4 regions of the Thauera sp. SWB20 genome follow, and region 1 is predicted to be linked to each of the others. Evidence: predicted binding sites of a transcription regulator. Region 1 holds the regulator's gene; each other region holds the start of a gene.

Evidence for each region. The regulator sigma-54, encoded in region 1, starts transcription at its own class of promoters, with help from an activator protein. The targets are predictions, from matches to a motif close to TGGCACGCTTNCTGCTNA.
Region 2: PO78_RS01080 (nitrate reductase) is a predicted target of sigma-54. The motif match lies at 5,232-5,249, and genes of this name have one in related genera.
Region 3: PO78_RS20135 (flagellar hook-length control protein FliK) is a predicted target of sigma-54. The motif match lies at 2,002-2,019, and genes of this name have one in related genera.
Region 4: PO78_RS15930 (PEP-CTERM sorting domain-containing protein) is a predicted target of sigma-54. The motif match lies at 3,622-3,639, and genes of this name have one in related genera.

Annotation. Positions count from the first base shown of each region.
Region 1 covers NZ_JTDM01000019.1:100,387-107,654, forward strand. Annotated here, with positions in the region: gene PO78_RS12290 (lytic transglycosylase domain-containing protein) at 1-325, opposite strand, end outside; gene PO78_RS12295 (5-formyltetrahydrofolate cyclo-ligase) at 371-961, shown strand; gene ilvA (threonine ammonia-lyase, biosynthetic) at 999-2,522, opposite strand; gene hprK (HPr(Ser) kinase/phosphatase) at 2,595-3,542, opposite strand; gene ptsN (PTS IIA-like nitrogen regulatory protein PtsN) at 3,511-3,996, opposite strand; gene hpf (ribosome hibernation-promoting factor, HPF/YfiA family) at 4,133-4,456, opposite strand; gene PO78_RS12320 (RNA polymerase factor sigma-54) at 4,475-5,929, opposite strand; gene lptB (LPS export ABC transporter ATP-binding protein) at 5,952-6,674, opposite strand; gene recX (recombination regulator RecX) at 6,661-7,110, opposite strand; gene recA (recombinase RecA) at 7,127-7,268, opposite strand, start outside.
Region 2 covers NZ_JTDM01000008.1:8,127-15,394, forward strand. Annotated here, with positions in the region: gene PO78_RS01065 (bifunctional protein-serine/threonine kinase/phosphatase) at 1-731, shown strand, start outside; gene PO78_RS01070 (hypothetical protein) at 753-3,545, opposite strand; gene PO78_RS01075 (IS256 family transposase) at 3,768-4,964, opposite strand; gene PO78_RS01080 (nitrate reductase) at 5,351-7,268, shown strand, end outside.
Region 3 covers NZ_JTDM01000021.1:619,219-626,486, reverse strand. Annotated here, with positions in the region: gene PO78_RS20140 (flagellar basal body-associated FliL family protein) at 1-412, opposite strand, end outside; gene PO78_RS20135 (flagellar hook-length control protein FliK) at 506-1,942, opposite strand; gene fliJ (flagellar export protein FliJ) at 2,062-2,502, opposite strand; gene fliI (flagellar protein export ATPase FliI) at 2,747-4,141, opposite strand; gene PO78_RS20120 (flagellar assembly protein FliH) at 4,138-5,016, opposite strand; gene fliG (flagellar motor switch protein FliG) at 5,131-6,132, opposite strand; gene fliF (flagellar basal-body MS-ring/collar protein FliF) at 6,129-7,268, opposite strand, start outside.
Region 4 covers NZ_JTDM01000020.1:443,975-451,242, reverse strand. Annotated here, with positions in the region: gene PO78_RS15955 (SulP family inorganic anion transporter) at 1-298, shown strand, start outside; gene rplU (50S ribosomal protein L21) at 428-739, shown strand; gene rpmA (50S ribosomal protein L27) at 760-1,023, shown strand; gene cgtA (Obg family GTPase CgtA) at 1,133-2,326, shown strand; gene proB (glutamate 5-kinase) at 2,414-3,529, shown strand; gene PO78_RS15930 (PEP-CTERM sorting domain-containing protein) at 3,688-4,791, shown strand; gene PO78_RS15925 (nucleotide disphospho-sugar-binding domain-containing protein) at 5,124-6,362, shown strand; gene PO78_RS22945 (EDSAP-1 family PEP-CTERM protein) at 6,559-7,268, shown strand, end outside.

The sequences.
Region 1 (7,268 bases):
GGCGGCGCAGCCAGTCGGCGCGCAGGCGTTCGGCGAGGTTGGAGCCGGCTTCCTCGGCGAGGAAGGCTTGCAGGGCTGCGATGGGCACGGGCTCTTCGGCACGCGCGAGGCGGTTGATCAGCAGCCAGTAGCGCGGATAGGCGTCGAGGGGGTGGGCCTCGCGCACGGCTGCGAGGCGTTCGAGCGTGCTGCGGTCGCCCTTGCGCAGGGCCTCGCGAGCGGCGACGATACGCCCGTCCCCGGATTCGCCGCCAATCTGCGCGAACGCGCCGGCGGGGGCGAGGAACGTCGCGGCCGTGAGCGCCGCAACCAGTGCCTTCTTCATGCCAGGTGATGCCTCCGTTTGACCGCCAACCATACCATATCGAAGATGAGTTTCGCCCCCTTGTCCCATGATCCCGGCGCGCGTCGCCAGCGCATGCGCGAACATGCGCTGGCGTTGCGCGAGCGCCTGCCTGCCGAGCGTCGCGAGCGCCTCGCCGCGGCAATCGGCGAGCATCTCGACGACCTGGTCGGACGCTTGCAGCCACGCCGGCTCGCCTTCTGCTGGCCCTACCGCGCCGAGCCCGACCTGCGCCCGTGGGTGCAGGCCTGGCGTGCGGCCGCGCCCGGGCGGGTGGCGGCCTTGCCGGTGGTGCTCGAGCGCCATGCGCCGATGATGTTCCGCGCGTGGACGCCGGGCGTGCCGATGCCGCTCGACCGCCATGGCATCCCCCACCCGGCGGACGGCGAGGCGGTCGAGCCCGAGCTGGTGCTGATCCCCCTCAATGCCTTCGACGAACGCGGCTACCGCCTCGGCTACGGAGGGGGCTACTTCGACCGCACGCTGGCGGTGCTGCGCACCGTGGCGGTGGGCGTGGGCTTCGAGGTCGGGCGCGTGCCCGACACGCTGCCGCAGGAGTTCGATCGCCCGATGGACTGGCTGGTGACCGAGGCGGGGGTGGCGAAGCCGCGCGCCTGAGCGGCGGCTGCAACCCTGCACGGCCTGCCTGCGGGGCTCAGCTCCCGGACAGGAACATGCGGTAGGCGGGGTTGTCGGTCTCGGCCACGTAGTCGTAGCCGAGCCGCTGCAGGAAGGCGTCGAAGGCGTCCTTGTCGGCCGGCGGCACCTGCATGCCGACCAGCACGCGGCCGAAGTCGGAGCCGTGGTTGCGGTAGTGGAACAGCGAGATGTTCCAGTCCGAGCGCAGGTTGGAGAGGAAATTCATCAGCGCGCCCGGGCGCTCGGGGAAGACGAAGCGGTAGACCACCTCGTTTTCCACCTGTGGCGCGCGTCCGCCCACCATGTAGCGCACGTGCGACTTGGCCATCTCGTCGTCGGTGAGGTCGAGCGCAGGCAGCTCGTGGCGCTCGAGCATCTCCACCAGGCGTCCGACCTCGCTGCGGTTGTGCACGGTGACGCCGACGAAGATGTGGGCGCGCTCGGCGTCGGCGTAGCGGTAGTTGAACTCGGTGATGTTGCGGTTGCCGAGCACGCTGATGAACTTGCGGAAGGAGCCCGGCTTCTCGGGGATGGTCACCGCGAGCACGGCCTCGCGCTGCTCGCCGAGCTCGGCGCGCTCGGCGACGAAGCGCAGGCGGTCGAAGTTCATGTTGGCCCCCGAGGCCACCGCCACCAGGCTCTTGTCGCGCAGCTTGTTGCGGCGGGCGTACTCCTTGGCGCCGGCGACGGCGAGCGCGCCGGCGGGCTCGAGGATGGAGCGGGTGTCCTCGAAGACGTCCTTGATCGCGGCGCAGATGGCGTCGTTGTCGACCACGATCATCTCGTCCACATACTGCTGGCACAGGCGGAAGGTCTCGGCACCGACCTCCTTGACGGCGGCGCCGTCGGCGAAGATGCCGACCTGCTCGAGCGCGATGCGCTTGCCCGCGGCGAGCGAGCGCGTCATCGCGTCGGCGTCCACCGCCTCGACGCCGATGATCTTCGTCTCCGGGCGCAGGCGCTTGATGTAGGCCGCCACGCCGGCGATCAGCCCGCCGCCGCCGACACAGCAGAACACCGCGTGGATCGGCTTCGGGTGCGCGCGCAGGATCTCCAGGCCCACCGTGCCCTGGCCTGCGATCACGTCGGGGTCGTCGAAGGGGTGGACGAAGGTGAGTTTCTCGCTCTTCTCGAGCTCGAGCGCGTGCGTGTAGGCGTCGGAATAGGATTCGCCTGCGAGCACGACCTCGCCGCCGCGCGCCTTGACCGCGTCGATCTTGATCTGCGGCGTGGTGCTCGGCATCACGATCACCGCGCGCACGCCCAGTCTGGCCGCCGACAGCGCCACGCCCTGGGCGTGGTTGCCCGCCGAGGCGCAGATCACGCCGCGCTTCAAGGCCTGCGGCGACAGGTTCGCCATCTTGTTGTAGGCGCCGCGGATCTTGAAGCTGAACACCGGCTGCATGTCCTCGCGCTTGAAGTAGATGCGGTTGTGCGTGCGCGCCGACAGGTTGGTGGCGAGGTCGAGCGGTGTCTCGACGGCGACGTCGTACACCTGCGCGTTGAGGATGCGTTCCAGGTAATCGGGAGTGGAGCTCATGGCCGGCCAGTAGGCTGCTGCAAAGCGATCGAGCGTAACAGCCGGCGGCGCCGTGCCGCAAGTGCGGGTGGCTCAGTCGGCGCGGTAGGCCTCTTCGGCGTGCAGCGCGCGCGCCTGGCGGTCGATGAATTCCTGGGTGGAGTCGATGCCGCGCAGCTTGAGGATGGTCGAGCGCACTGCGGCCTCGAGCAGCACCGCGAGGTTGCGTCCCGCGGCCACCGGCAGCACGACGCGGGCGACCTTCACGCCGAGGATGTCCTGCGTCTCCTGCTGCAGCGGCAGCCGGCAGGGGTCGTCGGGACCGGGTTGGCGGCGGTCGAGGTGGCAGATCAGGCGCAGGCGCATCTTCCGCCGGCACGCGGTCTCGCCGAAGATGGTGCGGATGTTGATCAGGCCGAGGCCGCGCACTTCGATGAAATCCTGCAGCATCTCGGGGCAGCGGCCCTCGAGCACCGTGGGCGCGATGCGCGACAGCTCGACCACGTCGTCGGCGACGAGGCCGTGGCCGCGCGAGATCAGCTCGAGGCCGAGCTCGGATTTGCCCGCGCCGGAATCGCCGGTGATCATCACGCCGAGCCCGAGCACGTCCATGAACACGCCGTGCAGCGAGACCTTCTCGGCGAGCTCGCGCGACAGGTAGAGGCGGAGCTGGTCGATCACGCTCGCCGAGGGGTGGCGCGCGGTGAACAGCGCGACGTCGTGCGCCTCGCAGATGCCGTGGAGGATGTTGGGGATCTCGCAGCCGTCGGCGACGATGATCGCGGGGGGGTGCGCCGAGAGGATCTCGTTGAGGTGGTGGGCGACCTTCTCGTTCGCCTGGCGTTGCGCCCACGCGAGCTCTGCGGCGCCGAGCACCTGTAGCCGGGTGGGGTGGATCAGGTTGAGGTGGCCGACGAGGTCGGCCGGCCAGATGCGCTCTTCGGCGACCGACAGACGGGCACCGATCGGTCCGCTGACGTGGACGAGGCTCAGGCTTTCGCGGTGCGCCTCATACAGCCGGGTCAGGCTGGTTTGCCGCATCGGCACCCCAATTCACGAACAGGCGGTGGATCTGTGCGGCATCCGTCGCGCCGTGCAGGGTCTCGCGGAACTCGCGGTCGCTGAACATCTGCGCGAGCTCGGACAGCAGCTGCAGATGGGTTTCGTTGGCCTGTTCGGGCACGAGCAGCACGAACAGCATGTCCACCGGACGGCCGTCGGGAGCATCGAACTGCACCGGGGTGGCCAGGCGCAGAAAAGCGCCGGCGGCGTCCTTGAGCCCCTTGATGCGGCCGTGCGGGATGGCGATGCCCTGGCCCAGTCCGGTCGAGCCGAGGCGTTCGCGGGTGAACAGGCTGTCGAACACGGTGCTGCGGGCGATGCCCTGGTTGTTCTCGAACAGCAGGCCGGCCTGTTCGAAGACGCGCTTCTTGCTGCTCGCGTCGAGATCGATCACCACGTTGGAAAGCGGCAGGAGTTGGGATATCAGGCTCATTCGCAGGTGGGCTCGCGCACTCTTCCGTCAGCTGCCGCCAGGGGGGCGGGAATCCGGTCCGGGGCGTGTGCGGCCGCGCTTCGTGAAAACGCGCGCATTATAACCACACCCCGGACGGGGAGCTTCAAGCCGGTCCTCAGGCCTCGGGGACCTGGTGCTTGAGCGACTCGTGGTTATGGTCGGACTGCTTCTGCTTGTACTTCTGAACCTGACGGTCGAGCTTGTCGGTCATCGCGTCGATCGCCGCGTAGAGGTCGGCGTCGTCCGCTTCGACGAAGAGGTCCTTGCCGCGCACGTGCAGCGTCACCTCGGCTTTCTGCTTGAGCTTTTCGACCGACAGGATGACGGTGACGCTGGTGACGTTGTCGAAATGGCGGATGACGCGATCGAGCTTGGAGGTCACGTATTCGCGGATGGCGGGGGTGACTTCGACGTGGCGCCCGGTGATGTTCAGATTCATGGATGACTCCTGTTGTTGTCAGAGGGATTTGCGCAGGCTGACCGGCGGGATGTTGAGGGACTCGCGGTACTTGGCGATCGTGCGCCTCGCCACGACGATTCCCTGTTGGCCGAGAATTTCGGCGATCTTGGCGTCGGACAGCGGCTTCTTGCTGTCCTCCGCGTCCACCAGCTGGCGAATCAGCGCACGAATCGCCGTGGAGGAAGCCGCACCGCCGGTGTCGGTCGCGACATGACTGCCGAAAAAATACTTGAGCTCGAAGACTCCGCGCGGCGTCGCCATGTACTTCTGCGTGGTGACGCGCGAGACGGTGGATTCGTGCAGCTCGAGCTGGTCTGCGATCTCCCTTAGGGTGAGTGGCCGCATCGCCACGTCCCCATGATCGAAGAACTGCCGTTGCTGGTCAACGATGGCCTGGGACACGCGCAGGATGGTGTCGAAGCGCTGCTGGACGTTCTTGATCAGCCAGCGCGCCTCCTGCAGCTGCCCGCCGAGGCCGCCGCCCTGTGCGCGGTTCTGCTGGAGCAGACTGGCGTACAGGCGGTTGATGCGCAGGCGGGGCATCGCTTCCTGGTTCAGGCTCACGGTCCATTGGCCGCGCAGCTTGCGCACGACGACGTCGGGCAGCACGTAGCGCGTCTCGGCGGTGGAGTAGCGCGAGCCGGGGTGGGGGTCGAGGCTGCAGATCAGGGCCTGCGCTTCGCGCAGACCCTCGTCGTCACAGCCGGTGAGCTTGCGGATACGGGCGAAGTTGCGCTCCGCGAGCAGTTCGAGGTGGCTGGTCACGATCTCGAGAGCGAGAGGGCGTATCGGGCACTCGGGCAAGGCCTGGAGCTGCAGGGCCAGACATTCCTGCGGGCTGCGCGCGCCGATCCCGGCCGGCTCGAGGCTCTGCACGTGGCGCAGGGCGATGGCGAGCTCGTCGAGATCGACCTCGGCGTCCTGCGGCAACAGCTCGAGGAGATCTTCCAGCGGCTGGTGCAGGTAGCCGTCGTCGTCGAGTGCCTCGATCAGGAAGCGCACCAGCGCGCGGTCGCGGTCGGACAGGGGCGAGAGGGCGACCTGCTGGTCGAGGTGTTCGCGCAGCGACACGCCGGCGGCCTGGATGTCCTGGTAGTCGCCGTCCTCGTCGTCCTCGCTGCGGCTGGACGCGCCCTGACCCACGTTGGACCAGTCGATGCCCTCGTCCTCGCTGCTGCCTTCGCCGCCCTCGTGCGTGATCGACTCGCCCGCCGGTTCGGCGGCGGGTTCCGGCGCGGCTTCGCGCTCGGGCGCGTTGCCCGGCGGCGGCGCGGGGGCGTAGTCGACGCCGCCGTCGCCATCCTCGCGCTCGAGCATGGGATTCTCGAGCAGCACGCGCTCGATCTCCTGGTTCAGCTCGATCGTAGACAGCTGCAGCAGCTTGATCGACTGCTGCAGCTGGGGCGTCAGCGTGAGGTGCTGGGAGAGCTTGAGCTGGAGGCTGGGTTTCATCGCGGTCGGCAGGAGGGCGGGCTCACAGGCGGAAGTGCTCGCCGAGGTAGACCTGGCGCACGCGCTCGTTCTCGATGATCTCGGTAGGTTCTCCGCTCGCCAGCACGCGACCTTCGCTGATGATGTAGGCGCGGTCGCAGATGCCCAAGGTCTCGCGCACGTTGTGGTCGGTGATCAGCACGCCGATGCCGCGCTCCTTGAGGAAGCGGATGATCTTCTGGATGTCGATGACCGCGATCGGATCGACCCCGGCGAAGGGCTCGTCGAGCAGGATCAGGCGCGGGTCGGTGGCGAGCGCGCGGGCGATCTCGCAGCGCCGGCGCTCCCCGCCCGAGAGCGAGATCGCGGTGTTGTCGCGCAGGTGATGGATGCCCAGTTCCATCAGCAGTTCCTCGAGCCGCTCCTCGATCTGGCGGCGTTCAAGCCCCTGGAGTTCGAGCACGGCGCGGATATTCTCGGCCACGCTGAGCTTGCGGAACACGCTCATCTCCTGCGGCAGGTAGGACAGGCCCAAGCGCGCGCGGGCGTGGATCGGCAGGTGGGTGAGGTCGGTGCCGTCGAGGGCGATCTGGCCGCCGTCGGCGCGCACTAGACCCACAATCATGTAGAAGCAGGTGGTCTTGCCGGCGCCGTTGGGACCGAGCAGGCCGACGACCTCGCCCGAGCCGACCTCGAAGCCGACGTCATGCACCACGGTGCGCGCCTTGTAGCGCTTTTGCAGGCCGGCGACCTTAAGCAGACTCATCGTAGGGCTCTTTCAGCAGCTTGCGGATCAGCTCGGGGGCGAAGCCCCGGGTTTGCAGGAAGCGCGCCTGGCGCGCCCATTCGCGTGCGTCGGCGGGTGGGGTGGCGAAGCGGCCGTGCAGCACCGCGCGCGCCCGCTCGATCTCGGATTCTACGCACTCGTCGGCGAGCGCCTCGTCGATCCGGTCACGGTCGATGCCTCGCCGCACGAGCTCGTTGCGCAATCGTGCGGTGCCGAAGCGCGCCGCCTTGCCGCGCACGAAGGCCTCGGCGTAGCGCTCGTCGGACTGCAGGCCGAGCTCGCGCATGCGCTCGAGCACCGCTTCGATCTCGGCCGGCTCGCCATGGGGTGCGAGCTTGCGCGCAAGTTCGGCGCGCGAGTGGTCGCGCCGGGCGAGATGGCGGAGCGCACGTTCGCGCAGGCTCGGCTCGCCCATGTCGGTGCCGACGGGGTCAGGCCTCGGCCGGCGCCGGGGCGGACGCGGCGGCGGGCGGCAGCTCGGGCAGGCCGACCGCGACCCGCACCTTGTTCTCGATCTCGCGGGCCAGCACCGGGTTGGCGCGCAGGAACTCGCGCGAGTTGTCCTTGCCCTGG
Region 2 (7,268 bases), on a different contig from region 1:
GGGTGCCGGCGCAGGGCTTTCCGCAGGTGGCCGACTGGCCCGCGCGCGCGCATCTGTACTATCTGATGAGCTGGCACGAGGGCGAGAGTCTGAAGGCGCTGCTCGCGCGCGGCGAGCGCCTGCGCGCGCACGAGGTCGCCGAGCTCGGCGCGCGCCTGCTGCGCCTGGTCGGCGTGCTGCACCGGCTGGGCATCGTGCATCGCGACATCAAGCCCGACAACCTGCACCTGGGCCGCGACGGCGTGCTGCGTCTGCTCGACCTCGGCGTGGCGGCGAGCGAGGCGGAGGACCTGCGCGAGATCAACAACCCGGGCACGCCGTCCTACATGGCGCCCGAGCTCTTCGCCGGCACGCCGGCCAACGAGGCCTCCGACCTCTACGCCTGCGGGGTGACGCTGTACGAGCTGCTCACGCGCAAGTTCCCCTACGGCGAGGTCGAGCCCTTCCAGCACCCGCGCTTCGGCGAACCCGTCCCGCCCACCCGCCACCGCCCCGACACGCCGGCCTGGCTGGAGGCGGTGCTGCTCAAGGCGTGCGCGCGCGAACCCGCCGCCCGCTTCGAGACCGCCGAGGAGTTCCGCCTCGCGCTCGAGCGCGGCGCCTGGCAGCCGCTCGCGGTGCCGCGCCGCACGCCGCTGCTCGAGCGCCGGCCGACGCTGGCGCTGAAGCTGATCGCGCTGGCCTCGCTGCTGCTCAATGTGGTGCTGTTGTTCCTGTTGAGCCGCTCCTGAGCCGAGCACCGCACGCTTCGCTCACTGAAAATGCAGCCGCAGCGCCAGCACGCCGGCCGCGGCGTTGGCGGTCTGCGCTGCGGTGAGGATCGGCTGGCCCTGGGTGAAGCGCAGGCTCACCGGGCGCAGGCCGGCGGCGATGGCCGCATCGACCGCGGCGGCGCCACCCGGGCACATCCATTCGGCCGCATGGCGGTTGGCGGCGGTGTGTGCGCCATCGGGGCGGAACATCAGCAGCACCTTGTCGAGCATGGCCTCGTCCTTCAGCAGCGCGTATTCCCACTGCACGCCCGGCGAGTCGCTCGCCACCAGCACGATGGCCTGCGCCGAGCGCGCGGCGTCGGCGAGGGTCTGCTGCCAGTCGGCGTCGGCCGAGTAATGGCGTTGCGCGCCGAAGGGCGTGCGCGTGTCGCCGGGTCGCCCGAGGGCGACCACCGGGCCGAACTGTGCGAGCTCGTCGACCAGCGCCTCGTCCAGGTTCTGGCGGAACGACCACAGGTCCAGCCAGCGCGCGAGCAGCTGCCACGGGCGGCGGCGGTAGGTGCATTGATCATCGTCGAAGCCACGCAGGAACAGGATCGGCCGGTCCGCTCCGGCGCGTGCCCGCGGCCACCACATCTCGCGTGCGCTCAGGCGTTTGCCGGCGTGGAAGAGCAGGTGGCCGAAGAGGATCACGACGGCGCCGACCACGGCCCAGGAGCGCGCGAGCACGCCACCGGCGTAGACCACGAAGCGCGCCGCGAACAAGGCCCAGAAGGCGGGCTCGGCGAGGGCGCCCTGGCGCCAGGATGAGGACGGCAGGCCTGCGGTGGCGGCCATCCGCACCCAGAAACCCTTGTCGCGCAGCGTGCCGAACAGCCATTCGCGCGGACGGTCGCCTGCGAGCAGCAGGCGCAGCCGGATGAAGCGCGCCAGCGCGACGCAGATGAAGACGATCAAGCCCAACACGGCAAGCAGCCGCGGCAGCTCCTGCGCCTCGACCATGTCCTCGCTCGTCAGCGACGCGAGCACGGCGACCGTGGCCGCGCCGGCGAGGACGCACAGCGCGAGGAAGAGCGGACGGGCGATGCGGCGGTCGCTGCCTGCCAGCAGCCCGGAGCCGAGCAGCAGCACCGGAAAGACCAGCATGCCGCCCGCCACGAGCGGGGTGTCGCCGAAGTCCCCCAACAGCTCCCCGATGCCGGCGCCGAGCAGGCTGCCGAACACCTGCCACGCGATCGCGCCCGTGATGCTCCCGCTCGCCAGCGCGAGCAGGCGGAAACGATCCTGGCGGTCGAGCCAGTCCCAGAACGTGAAACCGAGCGGTGCGAGCGCGAGCACGGCCGCGACCGCATAGTGCCAGTCCTCCAGCATCGGCTCTTCGCCGAAGCTGTCGATCGTGTTCTCCACGAACTGGCGAAAGCCGTACAGCTCGAACAGCTGCCAGAGCACCACGAAAGGTGCGGCGGCGACGAGGAAGGAACGCCAGGTCGCCGAGCGATCGACCTTTTCGACTACCTCGGCGAGCGGCGAGACGTCGACGCGCTCGATCGCCTCGGCCTGTACCGCGGGCGCCCCGGCCGGCGCGCGTGCTGCGCCGAGCGCGGAGAGCTCGCGGCTGTGCGCGAGGAAGGTGCCGCAGAAGGCGAAAGCGAAGCCGAGCATGCCGAGTGTCGCCAGCATGCCGGGCGCGCGGCCCGGGCCGCCAGCCGGTGCGAAGAGCGCGGCGAGCAGCCACAGGAACATCAGCAGGGGCGGCACGAAGACCAGGCTGCGCTCGCGCCAGTACGTTCCGGCGGTGAATGCGATCGCCGCCACCAGCCACAGCCCCGCTGTACCCGACGGTGCGGCGAAGCCCGCCAGCAGCGGGGTGAACAGCAGCAGCGCGATCCAGGCGAGCAGCAGGTGCAGCACGGGCCGGGCGTTGGGCACAGAGAACGAGCCGCCCTTGAAGAAGGGCTGCAGCACGTGGCCGGCCAGTGTCGTCGCCAGGCTGGCGAGCAGGGCCTCCCAGTCGAGGGTGCGCCAGTCCGTCGCCAACGCGAAGGCTGCGGGTGATGCGCCGAGTGCGAGCGCAAGCAGGCGATCGAGGACCAGGCCCGCCAGCAGCAGGCCCGCCACGTTGCGCGCTGGCGCGAATCCAAGGACGACCAGGCCGAAGCACAGGATGGCGACGAAGGGCGCCGGACTGTAGGTGCCGACGCGAAGGTAGAGCGGCCCGGAGCCGACCGTGCCGCTGAGCACCAGCCCGGCCAGCCCGATCGTCGCGGCCACGAGGACGAACGCGCCGCCGTGCCGGCGGGGGACGGTCGGCCATGCAGCGGCTGCCACCGCCTCCCAGCGGATGGCGGCGAGCAGCAGGAGCACGGCCGGAAGTGCCAGCACGTCGATCCGCCATGCATCCACCCGCCATGCGGCGGTCTCCAGCGCGGCGACGACGAGCAGGCACAGGGCCAGACTCGCCGGCCATACGGTGTTGCCACGCAGCCAGTGCCTGAGGGGCGGCAGGCGCAGCTGCGCGTCCGCCGCCGCGGAGACGGTCAGCGCGAGCAGCAGGGTCGCGGTCGAGACCCCCAGACTGAATCCGACGACACCATGGTCGAGGCTCGCGCCGAACGCCGGCAACACCACGAGCGGCCACGCTGCGCGCAACACGCCGATGCCATGGCGATGCGCGAGCCAAGCCGCGAGCACCGGCAGGAACCAGCTCAGGCTGAGGGAGACCTGCAGGAACTCGGTGAACTGGAAGCCGGTGCTGGCGCCCATCAGCAGACCGAGCGCGAGGACGCGGCGCCCTGAAGGAGGTGGTGGGGTATCGCGAGCGATCGGAACCATCGAGGGACTCCCTGGCCGTGTCGGTCCGGCAGCGGAGCCGAGCGCCCGCGTCGGGGCACGGAGGGGGCGTCCGCTTTCGTTCAACTATAGGTCGGCAGGTTCGGGTCCGCAAGTTGTGTGCGTCAAGTTGTGCAAAAGGGTTGATCAGGTAATCGGTTGATTCCGGGTTGCCGTGGTCGGTGCGCAGGGCGTAGCCCGGAGCGCCGACCACGGCGGCGGCCGTCAAGCGGCCAGTCTCAACTGCTCCTTCTTCTGCTCGGCCAACAGGGCCATGTTCAGGTAACGGTTGTCTTCGAGCCACGTCTCGTGGGTTTCGACGCACAGCGCCCGGGTCAGCCGCAGGCACGACTCAGTGTTCGGGAAGATCCTCACCACGCGCGTGCGCCGCTTGATCTCCTCGTTGAGCCGCTCGAGCATGTTGGTGCTCTTCAAGTGCTTGTGGTGCGCCCGAGGCAGCCGGTAGAAGCTCAAGGTCTCGCCGATATTGCTCTCGACCCAGTCGACGAGCTTCGGGTACTTGCCCTGCCACTTGGTGATCCACGCCGCCAGGTCGCGGTTGGCTTCCTGCAAGTTGCGCCGGTCGTAGATCCAGCGCAGCTCCTGCAGACAGTCATCGTCGGCCTTCCTCGGCAGGTAGTCGAGCGCGTTGCGCAGGAAGTGCACATAGCAGCGCTGCCAGGCCGCTTCGCACAACACCTCGCTGATCGCCTTCTTCAGGCCTGCGTGGTCGTCCGAGACCACGAACTCCACGCCGGTGAGCCCACGCTCCTTGAGCCGCAGCAGGAAGTCCTTCCAACTGCTCTGGCTCTCCCGGTTGGCCGCCTCCACCGCCAGCACCTGGCGTTGCCCTTCCCAGTTGATGCCAATGGCGATCTGCACCGCCATCGAGCGGATCACCCCGTCCTCGCGCACCTTCTCGTAGCGCGCATCCAGAATCACGTACGGATACGCCTCTTCAAGTTGCCGGCTGGCAAAGCGCTCGAGCGCCTCGTCCAGGCTCTTGTTGATCGCCGAAATGGCCGAGGCCGAGAAGCTGTGCCCGCACAGCTCTTCGGTGATCGCCTTGACCTTGCGGGTCGAGACGCCCTGCACGTACATCTCGGCCAACGCCGCCACCAGCGCCTTCTCGCTGCGCGCGTAGCGCTCGAACAGCGCCGTCGAGAATTCGCCGCTGCGGTCGCGCGGTACCCGCAGTTCCAGCTTGCCGATCCGGGTCACCAGCCCCCGGTGGTAGTAGCCCGCCCGGTACCCGCTGCGCGTCTCGCTGCGCTCGCTCGGTGCCGCGCCGAGAAACTCCGTCATCTCGCCTTCGAGCACTTCCTGCAGCGCTTCCTTCATCAGCGACTTCATCAGGTCACGGTCGCCAGACACCAGCTCTTTCGCCGACAACGACACCGTATTACCCTTGCTCGTGGTCATGGTTTGCCCTCCCCAGGGATCAAGGTCGATCTGCACAATCAACCTCTTACCATGACCACCCTTCTCTGCAAGCCCGTTCGGGCTTTTGCACACTGATCAGAACACTACCGGTCCGCACGTCCATCCGCCGGGCAGGGGGAGGGTCCCGGGCAGGGCGCGGGCGGCTGCGCGGATCGACGCACCGTGCGCGTGCACCGCACCCCAGCACGGTGCATGTCTGCGCCCGGGCCGACGCCGCGACGGCCCGCACGATGCGGAAAACACGGCTGGCACGCAGTTTGCATCCGATCTTCCCCGGACAGCGTTCGACACGCCAACGGTGGTGGGTCGATCGGGCAAGGAGGTTCGCGCTGACCCGATCCAGACCCCTACGGACGAGGCAAACCATGACCCATCCCCTGCCCGAACCTGCCCGGCCTTCGCCCGCTGGCCGGCGCACGATCCCGATCCGCGCCGCGGCGCCGGGCGAGACCCCTGCCACCTGTCCCTACTGCGGCGTCGGCTGCGGCGTGCTGATCGAGCACGACGGCACCCGCATCACCGGCGTGCGCGGCGACCCTGCACATCCGGCCAACTTCGGCCGCCTGTGCACCAAGGGCTCGACCCTGCACCTCACCGCCGGCCACGATACCCGCGTGCTCTACCCCGAATACCGCGCCCGCCGCGGCGAGGCCCGCACGCGCATCGGCTGGGACGCGGCGATCGACGTGGCCGCGCAGCGCTTCGCCGACGTGATCGCCGAGCATGGGCCGGACGCGGTCGCCTTCTACATCTCCGGCCAGCTCCTCACCGAGGACTACTACGTCTTCAACAAGGCGATGAAGGGGCTGATCGGCAGCAACAACGTCGACACCAACTCGCGCCTGTGCATGTCGAGCGCGGTCGCCGCCTACAAGGCCACGCTGGGTGCGGACGCGCCGCCGTGCTGCTACGAGGACTTCGACCACGCCGACACGATCCTGATCGCCGGCGCCAACCCGGCGTGGGCGCATCCGGTGGCCTTCCGCCGCATCGAGGAGGCGAGGGCGCGGCGGCCGGGCATGAAGATCGTCGTGGTGGATCCGCGCCGCACCGACACCGCGGCGATGGCCGACCTGCACCTGGCCATCCTGCCCGGCACCGACGTCTGGCTGTTCGACGCCATGCTGCACGTGCTGCTGCGCGACGGGTTGGCCGACGAAGCCTGGATCGCCGCCCATACCGAGGGTTTCGAGGCGCTGCGCGCGCATGTGCACGGGGTGAGCCCGGCGGTGGCCGCGGCGGTGTGCGGGGTGGCGGCGGAGGACATCGTCACCGCGGCGCGCTGGTGGGGCGAGGCGCCGGCGGCGCTGTCGCTGTGGTGCCAGGGGCTCAACCAGTCGACGCACGGCACCCACAACGGCGCCGCGCTGATCGCGCTCTCGCTCGCCACCGGCAAGATCGGCCGCCCCGGCTGCGGGCCGTTCTCGCTCACCGGCCAGCCCAACGCGATGGGCGGGCGCGAGGTCGGCGGCCTGGCGAACCTGCTGCCGGCGCATCGTGACCTGGCGAATCCCGCGCATCGCGCGGAGATCGCGCGGCTGTGGGGCGTGGACAGCGTGCCTTCGGAGCCCGGCCTGACCGCGGTGGAGCTGTTCCGCGCGGCGCGCGAGGGCCGCGTCAAGGCGATCTGGATCGCGTGCACCAACCCGGCGCAGTCCATGCCCGAGCAGGCCCTGGTGCACGAGGCGCTGGCGGCCTGCGACTTCGTCGTGCTGCAGGAGGCCTTCGCCGGCACCGAGACCGCGGCCTTCGCCGACCTCGTGCTGCCGGCCGCCACCTGGGGGGAGAAGGAGGGCACGGTGACCAACTCCGAGCGCCGCATCAGCCGCGTGCGCGCGGCCGTGCCGGCGCCGGGCGAGGCGCGTGCCGACTGGCGCATCGTGTGCGACTTCGCACGCGCGCTCGCACCGCGCATCGGCAAGCCGCAGGCGGCGGCGATGTTCGCCTACGCGTCGGCGCAGGCGATCTTCGCCGAGCACGTCGCCAGCACCGCCGGGCGCGACCTCGACATCACCGGGCTGGACTATTCCCTGCTGGAAGGTGAAGGCCCGCAGCAGTGGCCGTTTCCGGCGGGGGCGGCGGTGGATGGCGCCGATGCCGCGGCGCGAGCGCGTCTCTACGCCGACGGTCGCTTCGCGACGCCGAACGGGCGCGCACGCTTCGTCGTGCCGGCGCGCGCGCTCACTGCCGAGAAGACCGGCGTGCGCTATCCGCTCGCCCTCACCAGCGGCCGCCTGCGCGACCATTGGCACGGCCTGAGCCGCAGCGGCAAGGTGGCGCGCC
Region 3 (7,268 bases), on a different contig from region 1:
ACGGCAGCTTGCTCGACAGCAGCAGGTTGATGCGGTGGCGGATCTCCGGCATGAAGGCCTTCAGCGTCGGGTCCATGGTCGCGTCGGCCACGCGCATCACGGCGACCACCTGCAGGTAGTGGTCGCCCTCGTCGCGGCGCAGGTTGACCGTGAAGGCGTCGAGCGGGATGAAGGTGGGCGGCTTGGTGAGGTCCACCGTGCCGGTGGTGTGCAGCTGCTGCGCAGCCGGCGCGGCGTGGGCCGCCGGCTCCTCGTGCTCCTTGTCCTTGCCGCCCTTGAGCAGCAGCAGCGCGACGAGCGCGCCGAGCACGAGCACGATCACCACGAGCACGATGATGAGGATCAGGCCGAGCTTGCCCTTCTTCTTGGGGGTCTCGTCGCCTTCCTCGGTCTTTGCCGGCGCCTTGGCCATGCGAATCTCCTGTAGTACAGATTGAATTATCCGGGAGGTCCGCACCCGCCAAAGCGCCGATTAGTGGGGCAAGCCCGCCCCAATTCGCGCGCTTCAGGCGAAGGTGTCGACCATCCCCTGTTGCTGTTTCAGCCACACCCCGGCACCGCCGGTGCCGGCGTGGCCACTCGCGCCCGCCTCGCCGCGCTCGCCACGACCGCCGCTGCCTTCCCGTCCATCGCCCTCGCGGCCCTGGCCGGAGGTGCTCACGTTGGCGTCGCCCAGCAGGATGCCGGCCTGCTGCAGCGCCTCGCGCAGCTGCGGCAGCGCGCGCTCGAGCGCGTCGCGCGCGGCCTGGCTCGAGGCGATGAACTGCGCCGTCGTCTGGTCGCCGGCGAGGTTGATCGACACCTCGAGCTTGCCCATGTTCGGCGGCGTCAGCACGAGTTCGGCCTTGCTCTCGGCACGGCCGAGCATCCAGCGCACCTGATTGCCGACGTCTTCCGCCCAGCCCTGCTCGCCGGCCGGGGTCGCCACCGGCAGCTGCGGCGATGCGGCGTGCGCGGAGGACGCCTGGCGCAGCAGATGTGTCGCGCCAGGCGTGTGCGCCAGGCCGGCCGGCAGGTTGCCGTTCGCGTTGCTCGTGCCCGGCACCTCGAAGCCATCCGCCGCGGTGCCGCCTGCACCGGCGCCGCTCGCGCCGCGAGCCGCCATGGTTGCGGCGGCGAACTCGCGGCCCTGGAGCAGGAAGGCCGGCGTGGCGTTGCCATCGGGACCGGTGTTGCCGCCAGCCGTGGCCGACAGATCGGTTTTCGGCAGCAGTGCGGAATTCTGAAGCGACTTGCGCCCGCCGTCCGCAACCAGCTGCAGCGTGCCCGCTTCGGAGCCGGTCGCATCCGCGCCGGAGGGGGCTTCGGCGCGACCGGCGAGCAGTGCGGCAATCGCTGCCGGCAGGCCGGCAAGGGCTGCCGGGTCGGTGGGCGAGCTTGCCGTCGCGGTGACCGTATCGGCAGATGTTGCGTCGGCGTCGACCGCGGCGCCCGCGGCCAGGGCGGCGAGGCGCGCGGCGTGGCCCGCCTGGCTCGCGACGGCCTGCGGCGAAGCGGCGGCAGCGGCTGCTTCGCCGGCGGCGTCCGCCTGCGCGGTGGCGGCGTCCTCGCCGGCGGCGGCGCCCGCCCCGCCGGTGCGAGCGTCCGCAGCGCCCTTGTCAGGTGCGGACGTACCGGAAGCGGCGGCCTTGCCTGCGTCCGCCTGTGTGGCGGGCCCGGCGCTGCGGTCACCCGCGGCGGGGCCGCTGCCGGCAGGGCGCTCGGGCTCGCGTGCGGGTTCGGCGGAGGCCGTGCGCTCGGGCGGTCGCGGGGCAGGGGGGGGCGACTCGGGCTTGCGCGGCGCCGGCTCGGGCGTGTTCATGCGGTTCTCGAGCGTGCGCGAGAAGCTGTCGGGCTGCGCGCCCAGGCCGTCCAGGGCGGAGATGCCGATGCGGGCCTGCTGCGCGCCGAGGCGAAGCTGCGCGACGTTGCCGAGACTGGAGGGGGAGAACGGTGCGGACATGGTTGCGGGCCTCTCGTGGGCTGGATGCGATGGATCGCGGACGATCCGACAGCCCATCAAAAGCAAGCCTCATGCCATGGGTGTGTCACCGGGTCGGGCGGCTGCCGCGGTTTCCCGCGTCAGGCGTCCTCGCCACCGCGTCGGGCGGCGTGCTCGTCCGACTGCTTCTGCTCCTGGCGCGCCTCGCTGCGCGCGACCGCGTGCTGGTGGCGCTGGGCGAGGGTGTCGAAGGCCTTGAGCTTGGTGCGCTGGGCGAGCCAGGCCTGCTGGCCCTCGACGGTGCGCGCGCGCGATTGCTCGACCACCTTGCGCTGCGCGGCGATCGCGTCGTCGAGCTTGGCGATGAAGGCGCCATAGTTGCGCCATGCGTCCGCGCTCAGGCCGTCGCGCGCGGCCTGCACGAAGCGCTCGTGATATTCCGTGCGATAGTCCTCGAGCATCTTCAGCTTCTGTTCCACGTCGCGTTCGGCGGCGACGAGTTCGCCCAGGCGACGCGCAGCCTCGTCGGTGCGGGTGCTGGCGAGGTCGAGCAGGGGCTGGAGGTGGAAGGAGGCGGGCATCGGCGTCGTGTCACGGGGGCGTTGCAAACAGCATTCTAGCCGTTCGCCGGATGCCCGAGGTGGGCATATTTCGGTCGGCTCGTCCTCGACCGTGACGAAATGCTCGCGATCGATGTCGCGGGTGCAGGAGCGACGCCAGTCGCGATCGCGGCGCTTCGGCCCCGCGGCGGCGCAGCTTCGCCGCCCGATCGCGGCTGGCTTCGCTCCTACGGGCGAGCGGGAGCGCTTGCGCCTCGTGCCTTTCTCACCCGAACACCTGCGCAAGCTTCTGCAGGGCACCCTCGTAGGTCTCGTGTTCCTGGATGCCTTGTTGCAGGAAGGCTTCGAGCCTGGGGTAGAGCTTGACGGCCATGTCGAGCAGGGGATCGCCGCCGGGCTGGTAGGCGCCGACGGCGATCAGGTCGCGAGAACGCTGGTAGCGCGAGAAGAACTGCTTGAACTGGCGCACCACGTTGAAGTGGTCGTCGCCGACGAGGTTGTGCATCGCGCGCGAGATCGACTGCTCGATGTCGATCGCCGGGTAGTGGCCCTGGTCGGCGAGATTGCGCGAGAGCACGAAGTGGCCGTCGAGGATGGCGCGCGCCGCGTCGGCGATCGGGTCCTGCTGGTCGTCGCCCTCGGCGAGCACGGTGTAGAAGGCGGTGATCGAGCCACCGCCCTCGGGGCCGTTGCCGGCGCGCTCGACCAGCGCGGGCAGGCGGGCGAACACGCTCGGCGGGTAGCCGCGGGTGACCGGCGGTTCGCCGATCGCGAGCGCGATCTCGCGCTGCGCCATCGCATAGCGCGTCAGCGAGTCCATGATCAGCAGCACCTGCTTGCCCTGGTCGCGGAAGTACTCCGCCACCGTGGTGGCATAGGCCGCGCCCTGCATGCGCATCAGCGGGCTGGTGTCGGCGGGCGCCGCCACCACCACCGAGCGCGCCAGGCCCTCGGGGCCCAGGCTGTGGTCGATGAACTCCTTGACCTCGCGGCCGCGCTCGCCGATCAGCCCGACGACGATGACCTCGGCCTCGGTGTAGCGCGCCATCATGCCGATCAGCACCGACTTGCCCACGCCGGAACCGGCGAACAGGCCGAGGCGCTGGCCGCGGCCGACGGTGAGCAGCGCGTTGATCGCGCGCACGCCGACGTCGAGCGGCTGTGCGATCGGCGCGCGTGCGAGCGGGTTGATGGCACGCCCCTGCAGCGAGCGCGTCTCCTGGGTGTGCAGCGGGCCCTGGCCGTCGAGCGGGCGGCCAGCGCCGTCGACCACGCGGCCGAGCAGGGCGTCGCCCACCGGCAGGTGCTTGGCGCGGTCGGCGGCGCGCCGGCGCGGGCCGATGCGCTTGCCCGGGACCAGGCGCGGCACACCGACTTCCATCGGCAGCACGCGCGCGCCGGGCGCCAGGCCGAAGACGTCGTCGGTGGGCATCATGTAGAGCTTGTCGCCGTTGAAGCCGACCACCTCGGCCTCGACCGCGCCGCCGCCGGGCACCAGGATGCGGCAGCCCGACCCGAGCGGCAGCTTGATGCCGGCCGCTTCCATGACCAGGCCGTTGATGCGGGTGAGGCGGCCGGAGACCTCGAGCGGGTTGCAGCCCTCGACCAGGCGGCGGCCGTCGCCGAGGAAGTCGCGCCACAGCGCCTGGTGACGGTTCATGCCGGCGGCTCCGGCGCGGGCGGGGCGGTGTCGGCAACCGGGCCGGTCGCGTCGCCCGCCTCCGCTTCCTCCGCAACGTGCCAGCGCGCGCGCTCGTGGCCGATGGATTCGAGCACCCGCCGCCAGCGCGTCTCCAGCGTCGCATCCACCTGCGCGCCCTGGCCGTCGATGCGGCACTCGCCGCGTTCGAGGCGGGCGTCCTCCTGCAGGCGGTGGCCGGCGTGGGCGAGCTGTTCGCCAAGGTGCTCGCGCACCAGGGCGAGGTCGTCGGGGTGGAGCTGGATGTGGGCGTGGCCCTGAGGCAGCTGGAGCAGCGCGCTGCGCACCGTCCCGAGGATGGCCTCGGGGTGCTCGGCAAGGGTGAGCTTCACCATCCGCCGCGCCATCTCGATCGCCAGCGCCATCAGCTGCTCGGCGATCTCGCCGTCGAGCTCGCGCAAGGCCTCGTCCAGGCTGTCGGCGAGCCCGGCCAGGCGCGCAGCCTCGGCCTCGGCCCGTGCACGACCCTCGGTGTAGCCTTCGGCACGCCCGGCTTCCAGCCCCTCGGCGTGGCCGGCCGCGCGGCCTTCCTCGAAGCCGGCGCGGCGCATGTCGTCGTGCATGCGCTCGATCTCCTCCGCGGTGGGCAGGTGGAAATCGGGCGGCAGCGCGGCGACGGAGTCGGCTGCGGGCGGGGACGGGGCGGGCTCCGGCGCGGGGGGGGCAATGGGCGGCGAGGCTGTGGAGGGCGCGGGCGCCGCTTGCACGAGGCCTGCGAGATCCGCGGGCGCGAAGGCTTCCGGCGGCGGTGCCGAGCCCTTGCCGGCGGGGGCATCGAAGTCCTCCGGTTCCCAGCGCCGGTAGGCGCCGACCGCCTGGTGGCGCGAGATGCTCACGGCACGATCCTCCTGTCTCCACGCGGGTTCCACCCTGGGCCGCGCCACGCGCTTCCTCCCGCGCGGCCGCACGGGTGCGCCGCGGGCGAACTCCGCATGCGGGCGGCGCGGGGATCACACGAAGCCATCGTCCCCGCCCTTGCCGCCGAGCATGACCTGGCCTTCCTCGGCCAGGCGGCGCACCGTCTTGAGGATCTCCTTCTGCTCGGCCTCGACCTCGGACAGTCGCACCGGGCCGCGCGCCTCGAGGTCCTCGCGCAGCATCTCGGCGGCGCGCGAGGACATGTTCTTGAAGATCTTCTCGCGCAGCTCGGGCGGGGCGCCCTTGAGCGCGATGATCAGCGAGTCGGACTGCACCTCGCGCAGGATGGACTGGATGCCGCGGTCGTCGATGTCGAGCAGGTTCTCGAACACGAACATCTCGTCGAGGATCTTCTGCGCCAGCTCCGGGTCGTATTCGCGCACGTTGTCGATGACCGCGGTCTCGGCGCCCGAGCCGACGAAGTTGAGGATCTCGGCGGCGTGGCGTACCCCGCCCATGGCCGCCTTCTTCACCGTGGTCGCGCCCGAGAGCATGCGCGTGAGGGCGTCGTTGAGCTCCTTGAGCGCGGTCGGCTGCACGCCGTCGAGCGTGGCGATGCGCAGCACCACGTCGTTGCGCAGGCGGTCGTCGAAATGCTTGAGGATCTCGCCGGCCTGGTCGTACTCGAGGTGCACCAGGATGGTGGCGATGATCTGCGGGTGCTCGCCCTTGATCAGGTCGGCGGCGGTGGCCGCGTCCATCCACTTCAGGCTCTCGATGCCGGCGGTCTCCGAGCCGCTCATCATGCGCGACAGCAGCTGGTTGGCGCGGTCGTCGCCGAGCGCCTTGGTGAGCATCTCGCGCAGCTGGTCGTCGTCGGACTGGATCATCGAGCCCTTGCCGAAGTGCTCGTTCACCTCGATCAGCACCGGCTCCACGGTCTCGCGCGACTGCGGCGTCATCGAGGCCATCTTCATGGTCAGCTTCTGCACCTCGCGCGGGCCGAGCTGGCGCAGCACCCCGGCGGCGGCGTCGGGGCCGAGGGTCATCAGCAGCAGCGCCGCCTTCTCCAGGCCTTCCTCGGGTGTCGTCACTTGCGCGCCTCCTCGTTCATGCCCATCCAGTCCTTGATCAGGTTGGCGACCATCTTGGGATCGTTGCGCGCCGCGGCGCGGGCACGCTCGAGGCGCTGCTCGAAGGTCTCCGTCTCTTCACCCTCGCCGGTCTCGCCGGACAGGGTGACGCGCACGCCTTCCTCGCCCTCTTCGCCTTCCGCGCCTTCCTCGCCCGCGGCGGCGCCCTTCTTCTCTTCCTTCGGCTTGGGCGGCACCACGGTGCGCAGCAGCGGGCGGATCACGCCAAAGTAGGCGAACAGGATCGCGATCAGAACCAGCAGCCAGTTCAGGCCTTCCTTGCCGAGCGCGACGATCTCCGGATCCTTCCACGGCGGCGGTGCGGCTCCGCTGCCGTCATCGGCGAAGGCGCCGCTGGCGACGTTGATGGTGTCGCCGCGGTCGGCGTTGTAGCCCACCGCCTCGCGCACCAGGTTGGTGATGCGCGCGATCTCCTCGTCGGGCAGCGGCACGTTGGTGGGCGTGCCGTCGGGCCCGGGGAGGGTGCGATTATTCACCACCACCGCGACCGACAGGCGCTTGATCTGCCCGACCGCCTGCTTGACGTGCTGGATGTTGCGGTCGAGCTCGTAGTTGAGCACCGCGCTGCGGTTGCCGCTCGCCAGGCCCTGCGCGCCGCCGCCGCCGGCCACCTGCGGGTTGGTGATCGGCGCGGTGGCCGGCACCGGGGGCTGGTTGGTGAGCGCGCCGGGCACGCCCTGCGCGCCCGGCTGCGGGTTGAAGGCCTCGCTGGTCTGCTGGCTGCGGATCGCCTGGTCGGGTGTGGGGTTGGGCTTGTAGGTCTCGGCGGTCTGCTCGACCTGGTTGAAGTCCACGTCGGCCGCCACCTGGGCGCCGTAGTTGCCCTTGCCCACCAGGGGCGCGAGGATCTTGTCGATGCGCTCGATGAAGCCCTGCTCGAGCAGGCGGACGTATTCGAGCTGGGTGGCGTCGAGCCCGGCGCGCAGCAGCGGGTCGGCCTGCTCGGTGAGCAGCTTGCCGTTCTGGTCCACGATCTTCACGCCCTCGGCGTGCATGCGTGGCACGCTCGACGACACCAGGTGCACGATGCCGGCGACCTGGTCGGGCGAGAGGATGCGGCCGCCGCGCAGGTTCAC
Region 4 (7,268 bases), on a different contig from region 1:
CGGCGCCGCGCGCGCGCAGGAGAGCGTGCGCGTCGTGCTGGTCTCGGCCGCCGGCATCAACGCGATCGACGCCACCGGCCTGCACACCCTCGCCAGCCTGGTCGAGCGCTTCCACGGCCAGGGTCAGACGATCGCCTTCTGCGGACTCAAGAAGCAGGTGATCGACGCCATGGAGCGCGACGGCGTGTGGGCGCGCATCGGCATGCATTCGAACTATCGCACGGAGCAACAGGCCCTGGACGCCCTGCAGCCGGCCCTGGCCGCGGCAGGGCCCGCGGCGAGCGCCCCTGCCCCGTGAGTGCCGGATTTTCTTACATGTGCCCGGATACGCTGGGAACGCAGGTCCGGACATTGTTTTCATTGACTTTCCTGCCGCGTGTTCGTATAGTGCGCGATTCTTCGCAGACCCATCAACTGGAGCAACACCATGTACGCGGTGATAAAAACCGGTGGCAAGCAGTATCGCGTCGCTGCCGGCGAAAAGATCAAGGTAGAACAGATACCGGCCGACGTGGGTTCCGAGATCACCATCGACCAGGTCTTCATGGTCGGTGAAGGCGATGCCGTCAAGATCGGCACGCCCGTTGTGGCCGGAGCTTCCGTCAAGGCGACCGTGGTCTCCCACGGCCGTCACGACAAGATCAAGATTTTCAAGATGCGCCGCCGCAAGCACTACCAGAAGCACCAGGGGCATCGTCAGAACTACACCGAGCTTCGTATCGAAGCGATCTCGGCCTAAGGCGCAGGGGGTAATCCGACATGGCACACAAAAAAGCTGGCGGTAGTTCGCGTAACGGCCGCGACTCGGAATCGAAACGCCTCGGCGTCAAGCGCTACGGTGGCCAGTTCGTGCTCGCCGGCAACATCATCGTTCGCCAGCGCGGCACCGAATACCACCCTGGCGACAACGTCGGCATCGGCAAGGACCACACCCTGTTCGCGCTCAAGAACGGCGTCGTGCAGTTCGCGGTCAAGGGCCCGTCGCGTCGTCGTACCGTGATCATCGTGCCGGAAGCGGCCTGATCGCGCGCTCCGGTTCGCATCGCAGCATCGAAAGCCCTATCCCGGTGGTAGGGCTTTTTCATTTTCGGGGTGCGCCTGCCGGCCTGCCCCGCCAAGAGGTTGATCAGGCATGAAGTTCTTTGACGAAGCCCGCATCGAGGTGTACGCCGGCGACGGCGGCAACGGCGCGGCCACCTTCCGCCGCGAGAAGTACATCCCCAAGGGCGGCCCGAGCGGTGGCGACGGCGGCCGTGGCGGCAGCGTGTACGCCGTGGCCGACCGCAACCTCAACACCCTGATCGACTATCGCTACACCCGCAGCTTCCGCGCCGAGCGCGGCGAGAACGGCGGCAGCCGCGACTGCTACGGCAAGGGCGGCGACGACATCACGCTGCGCTTCCCGGTCGGCACGGTGATCAAGGACCTCGACAGCGGCGAGCTCGTCGCCGACCTCGATGAGGACGGCAAGACCGTACTCATCGCCCAGGGCGGCCGCGGCGGCCTGGGCAACATCCACTTCAAGTCCAGCACCAACCGCGCCCCGCGCAAGAAGACGATGGGCCAGGAAGGCGAGTACCGCAACCTGCACCTGGAGCTCAAGGTGCTCGCCGACGTCGGCCTGCTCGGCATGCCCAACGCCGGCAAGTCCACCTTCATCCGCAGCGTCTCCGCGGCCAAGCCCAAGGTCGCCGACTACCCCTTCACCACGCTCGCACCCAACCTCGGCGTGGTGCGCACCAGCGAGGCGCGCAGCTTCGTGATCGCCGACATCCCCGGCCTGATCGAGGGCGCGGCCGAGGGCGCCGGGCTGGGCCACCAATTCCTGCGCCACCTGCAGCGCACCCACCTGCTGCTGCACCTGGTCGACCTCGCCCCCTTCGATCCCGAGGCCGATCCGGTCGCGGACGCCAAGGCCATCGCCGAGGAGCTGCGCAAGTACGACGAGGCGCTGTACAACAAGCCGCGCTGGCTGGTGCTCAACAAGCTCGACCTCATCCCCGAGGAAGAGCGCGCCGAACGCGTGGCCGCCTTCCTCGAAGCCTACGGGCCGGTCGAACGCCACTTCCAGATCTCCGCCATGAAGGGCGAAGGCACCCAGGCGCTGATCTTCGCGATCCAGGACCTGCTCGACGCCGAGCGCGCCCGCATCGAGGCCGAGCGCGCCGAGCGCGTCGCCGCCGAGGCCGCTCGTCTCGCCGCGGCCGAGGCCGCGCGCGCGGCAGCCGACGCCGCCTACGAGCGCGAAGCCCTGCTCGACGAAGACGACGAACGGCCCGAGGATGCGCTCGACTCCGAAGAGGACGACTCCCCGCCGTCGCGCTGACCTGATTCCGCGTGCCGCCGGCCTGGCGGACGGCACGCAATTGCCTGATTCCGCCCCCCACCCTATCCGCTGCCCGCACGCACCCCGATGAGAACCAAGCTCCGCAACGCCCGCCGCCTCGTGGTCAAGGTCGGCTCCGCACTCGTCACCAACAACGGCGCCGGTCTCGACAAGGACGCGCTCGACGCCTGGGCGCGCCAGATCGCCGCGCTGCGCGCCCAGGGCCGCGAGGTCGCGCTCGTGTCCTCGGGCGCGATCGCCGCCGGCATGCAGCGCCTGGGCTGGGCGAAGCGACCGACCGAGATGAGCAAGCTGCAGGCCGCTGCCGCGGTCGGCCAGATGGGGCTGGTGGAAGCCTACGAGAAGGCCTTCTCGCGCCACGGCCTGCACACCGCGCAGATCCTGCTCACCCACGAGGATCTCGCCGACCGCAGCCGCTACCTCAACGCACGCAGCACGCTCACCACCCTGCTCGCGCTCGGCGTGGTGCCGATCATCAACGAGAACGACACCGTGGTCACCGACGAGATCAAGTTCGGCGACAACGACACCCTCGGCGCGCTCGTCGCCAACCTGATCGAAGCCGAGGCGCTGATCATCCTCACCGACCAGCAGGGCCTGTACACCGCCGACCCGCGCAAGGACCCGGCCGCGACACTGATCGGCGAGGGCCGCGCCGAGGACCGCCAGTACGAAGCCATGGCCGGCGGCTCGGGGAGCGCGATCAGCAAGGGGGGCATGATCACCAAGATCCGCGCCGCCCAGCGCGCCGCGCGCAGCGGGGCGCACACCTGCATCGCCAGCGGCCGCGAGCCCGACCCCATCCTGCGCCTGGCCGCCGGCGAGGCGCTCGGTACCCTGCTCTACGCCAGCAGCACGCCGCTGCAGGCGCGCAAGCAGTGGCTGGCCGACCACCTGCAGCTCGCCGGCGACCTCGTCATCGACGACGGCGCGGTGGCGGCCTTGCGGGGTGGCAAGAGCCTGCTGCCGGTGGGTGTGGTCGAGGTACGCGGGGATTTCGAGCGCGGCGCGGTGGTGGCCTGCCGCAACCTGGCCGGCGAGGAGATCGCGCGCGGGCTGGTGAACTACTCCGCGTCGGAATGCCGGCGCATCGCGCGCAAGCCCACCGCCGAGATCGCGAGCCTGATCGGCTACCTCGACGAACCCGAACTGGTGCATCGGGACAACATGGTGAATTGCTGATTTCCCAGTCGAATTCAGCCAAAAGTGTCGGTTTTTTTACAAAGTCATTTCGCATAATTTTCAAATTATTGATTTTTAACGTTTTAAATAACCGGCACGGTAAATGCTTCATCCCAGAGGAGACCTTCATTCGAAGGCTTGCTCAAGTGGAGGACAGCATGAAGATCAAACGCGCGATGGCCTTGGCAGGCCTGCTCGGCACCGGGATGCTGGCATCGGCCCCGGCGGCCGCACTCGACCTGACCTGTGGAGGCGCCTGCCCGTGGGTCACGTACGGCGACGGCAATTCCTTCCTGCTGCAGTACAACGCCTACATCTTTGACCAGGTAAACGGCGGCGGCGTCGGCCCGGGCAATCCCTACTACATCGACTCGACGCCCGGCGCGATCAAGGACCTGACCGTGATCGGCACCGGCACCAGCAGCAACCCGGCAACGACGAACATGTCGGGCATGGACGATGCCTACCCGACACCGAACGCCGACGGCAATCCCTATTTCAGCACCGGCACGGTAGCCGACCCGAACGGGGCGGGGGAGTTCACCGGCGACGGCGCCGGCACCTGGGACGTGTCGCTGACCGCGCTCAAGAACTTCATGGGCACCGACAACAGCCTGATCTTCTTCTTCAACAACAACCAGACCAAGAGCGGCGGCGCGGTGGACGAAGGGCTCGCCGGCTGGGCGCAGATCACGCTGCGCGACGCGACGGGCGCCGTGATCGGCGTCTACGACCTCACCAACCGGGGCGGCAAGTTCGCGACCATCGCCGATGGCGGCGGCGGTACGATCAATGGCAGCCCGTTCGCTTACACCCACGCCGGCGCGCTCGACAACCCGCTGATCGGAACCAACGCGGCAACGGACTACATCCTGTCCGGTGGCAAGCAGTGCCTGGATACGAATGGTGCGCTCATTTCCTGCACCGCCGATCCGTCGAAAGTGGCCAAGACCTTCGACGCCAACCTCGGCGCCAACCAGGCCGCCTACGCGATCGTGTTCCCCGAGCTCGACCAGCAGCTGGTCACCCTGTTCGCCGGCAACATCACCGGTTACAGCATGAACGTCAACCTGCGCCTGGGTTGCGATCCGGGCGTCGTCAATCAAGCCGATTGCACGGGCCGTTCGCTCAACAATGGCTACGAACAGGTCTTCCTGTCGACCGCCAGCAACCTCGACCGCGTGCCCGAACCCGGTGTGCTCGCGCTGCTGGGCATCGGCATGATCGGCCTGTGGGGCGGTACGCGTCGCCGTCGCGCATGAGTCTCCAGCCCCCCGCGGGGTCCGCTCGCGCGGACTCCCGCGCCGGGGATCGGACACGTGCGGAAAGCTGAACAGGATGGCGGCACGCTCGCAAGTCGAGCTGCCGCCATCGCGATTTGAAGCCCTGTCGACTTGCAGTTCTCTCGCCTGCAGCGCTCTCGCCTGCGGTCCTCTTCCACCCGCTCGCCGCAAGCCGGCCCCGACCGGGCAAGCACCGCATCCGGTGCCGAGGCGGGGTCGTCGCGGAGATCGAACGCTCCCTGCGGCAGTTTCGCAGGCGAGGTCGTCCCTGCGCTATCCTCATGGCCCCGAACGACCCGCGGAGCGGCCGAATGTCCGAGACCCGGCTCAGGATCCTGTTCTTCGCCGAAGGCGCCACCCTCGCCCACGTCGCGCGCCCCGCTCTGCTGACCGCGAGCCTCGACCCCGCGCGCTTCGAGGCGACCCTCGCCCGCCCGGCGTCCTATGCCTGGGTCAGCGATGGAGGAAATGCGGACACCCGCACGCTGGCGTGCCAGGACTCTGCCGTCTTCGCGCAGCGCCTCGCGCGCGGCCTGCCGCTCTACGACACCGCGACGCTCGAGCGCTACGTCGTCGACGACCTGGCCCTGATCGACGCCATCGAGCCCGACGTGGTCGTGGGCGATTTTCGCCTGTCGCTGTCGGTGAGCGCCCGCTTGCGCGACGTCCCCTACGTCACCATCTGCGACGCCTACTGGAGCCCGGAACGCCCCTTGCGCGCGGTGCTGCCGGTTCTGCCCTTCACCCGCTTCACGCCCATCCCGCTCGCCCGCCTGCTGTTCGACGCGCTCTCGCCGCTCGCGATGCGCCTGCACACCGTACCGCTCGAGCGCCTGCGCGCCCGTCACGGCCTGCCCACGCTCGGCCACGACCTGCGGCGCTGCTACACCGACGCCGACCTGCGCCTGTTCGCGAACTTCCCCGCGCTCTTTCCCGAGCTCGTCCCGCGCGACGACGCCGCATTCCTGGGCCCGCTCGCGTGGTCGCCCCCCGCGCCGGCGGCCTTCGATGCTGCCCCGACCGGCAAGCCGCTGGTCTATGTGAGCATGGGCAGCTCCGGCGACATCGGCGCGCTCTCCACCATCGTCGCGGCACTCGAGGCCTGCGGCTGCGACGCGCTCGTCTCCACGGCCGGCAAGCCGGTGCCGGCCGCACTCGCGGCCTCGTCGGCGCGCGTGTTCGAGTTCCTGCCCGGCGACGCCGCGTGTGCGCAGGCGCAGTTGGTGATCTGCAACGGTGGCAGCCCCACGACCAACCAGGCGCTTGGCCATGGCACGCCGGTACTCGGCGTGGCGGTGAACATGGACCAGTTCCTCAACATGCAGGCAATCGAGGCCTTCGGTGCCGGGCTGCTGGTCCGCGGCGACCGTGTGTCGCCGGCGCTCGTCGCACGCGCAGTCACCCGCCTGCTCGGCGAGGACGGCTTCGCACGACGCGCCCGCCTGCTGCAGACAGCCCACCACGAACGCGAGGGCGAGTCCCTCCTCGCCGATCACCTGCTCCGCCTCGTCGCAAGCAGGCATGCTCGCGGCGCCCGGTCGCAGGCTTGAACGGCCCCGAGCGGCCAGAGGAGTGTCGGTTTTTTTTACACTCGAGTCGTACTGCCTACCCAAAAAAGCTGCCACGCCAATACACAAGCTTGTTTTTCCAGGTTTTTTTATTTCAGGCACGGTACCTGCTTAATAACAGCGAAGCTTCGGAAGCGAGGCTTAAATTCAACACAACCGATCTACGAGGGTTTCCATCATGAAAACCAAATTCAAGCCGCTAATCCTGGCAACCAGCCTGGTAGCGCTTGGCCTCGGCGCAGCAGCCAACGCCCACGCCGCAGCCTATGCCGTCTCGACTCACAACCTCCAGGCCGGCTTCATCAACCCGCTGGTCAATGGTTCGACGAACTTCACCTCGCCCTTGCTGACGGTCAACTTCCCGTCCGCCACCTCGACCGCGTCGTACAGCCTGAACGGCTCCGGCACCAACAGCTCGGACACCGGCCCGCTGCCCGATGCAGTCGCGCAAAGCGGCGGGATCGTACGCGCGAACGAGGACGTGACCGGCGGTTACTACAACCTCGTCGGCGCCAGCGGCAGCAACTATGCCTGGGGTGATGCGATCGTGCTGAGCGAGCAGACTTCGCCGACGACCACCATCTCGGCACGCAGTGGCGTCGAGGCCAACATCGGTTCGATCGGCTATGGCCAGGCCAGCGCGGACAACTCGTCGTCCGCGCTGTTCACGATGAGCGTGACTGCAGGCGGTTCGTGCGGCGACGGCACCAACACTTGCGCGCTCGGCTTCTACTTCGAAGCGGACCCCTTCCTGAGGGCCCTCCTCGATCCCCTGGCCCTCGCCAACCCGGCCTCCTTCGCCAAGGCGTCCATCGACTTCAGCATCACGCTGACGAAGGTCGGTGATCTCGTGCCGACGTTTGCCTGGGCGCCCGATGGCCTGGCTGG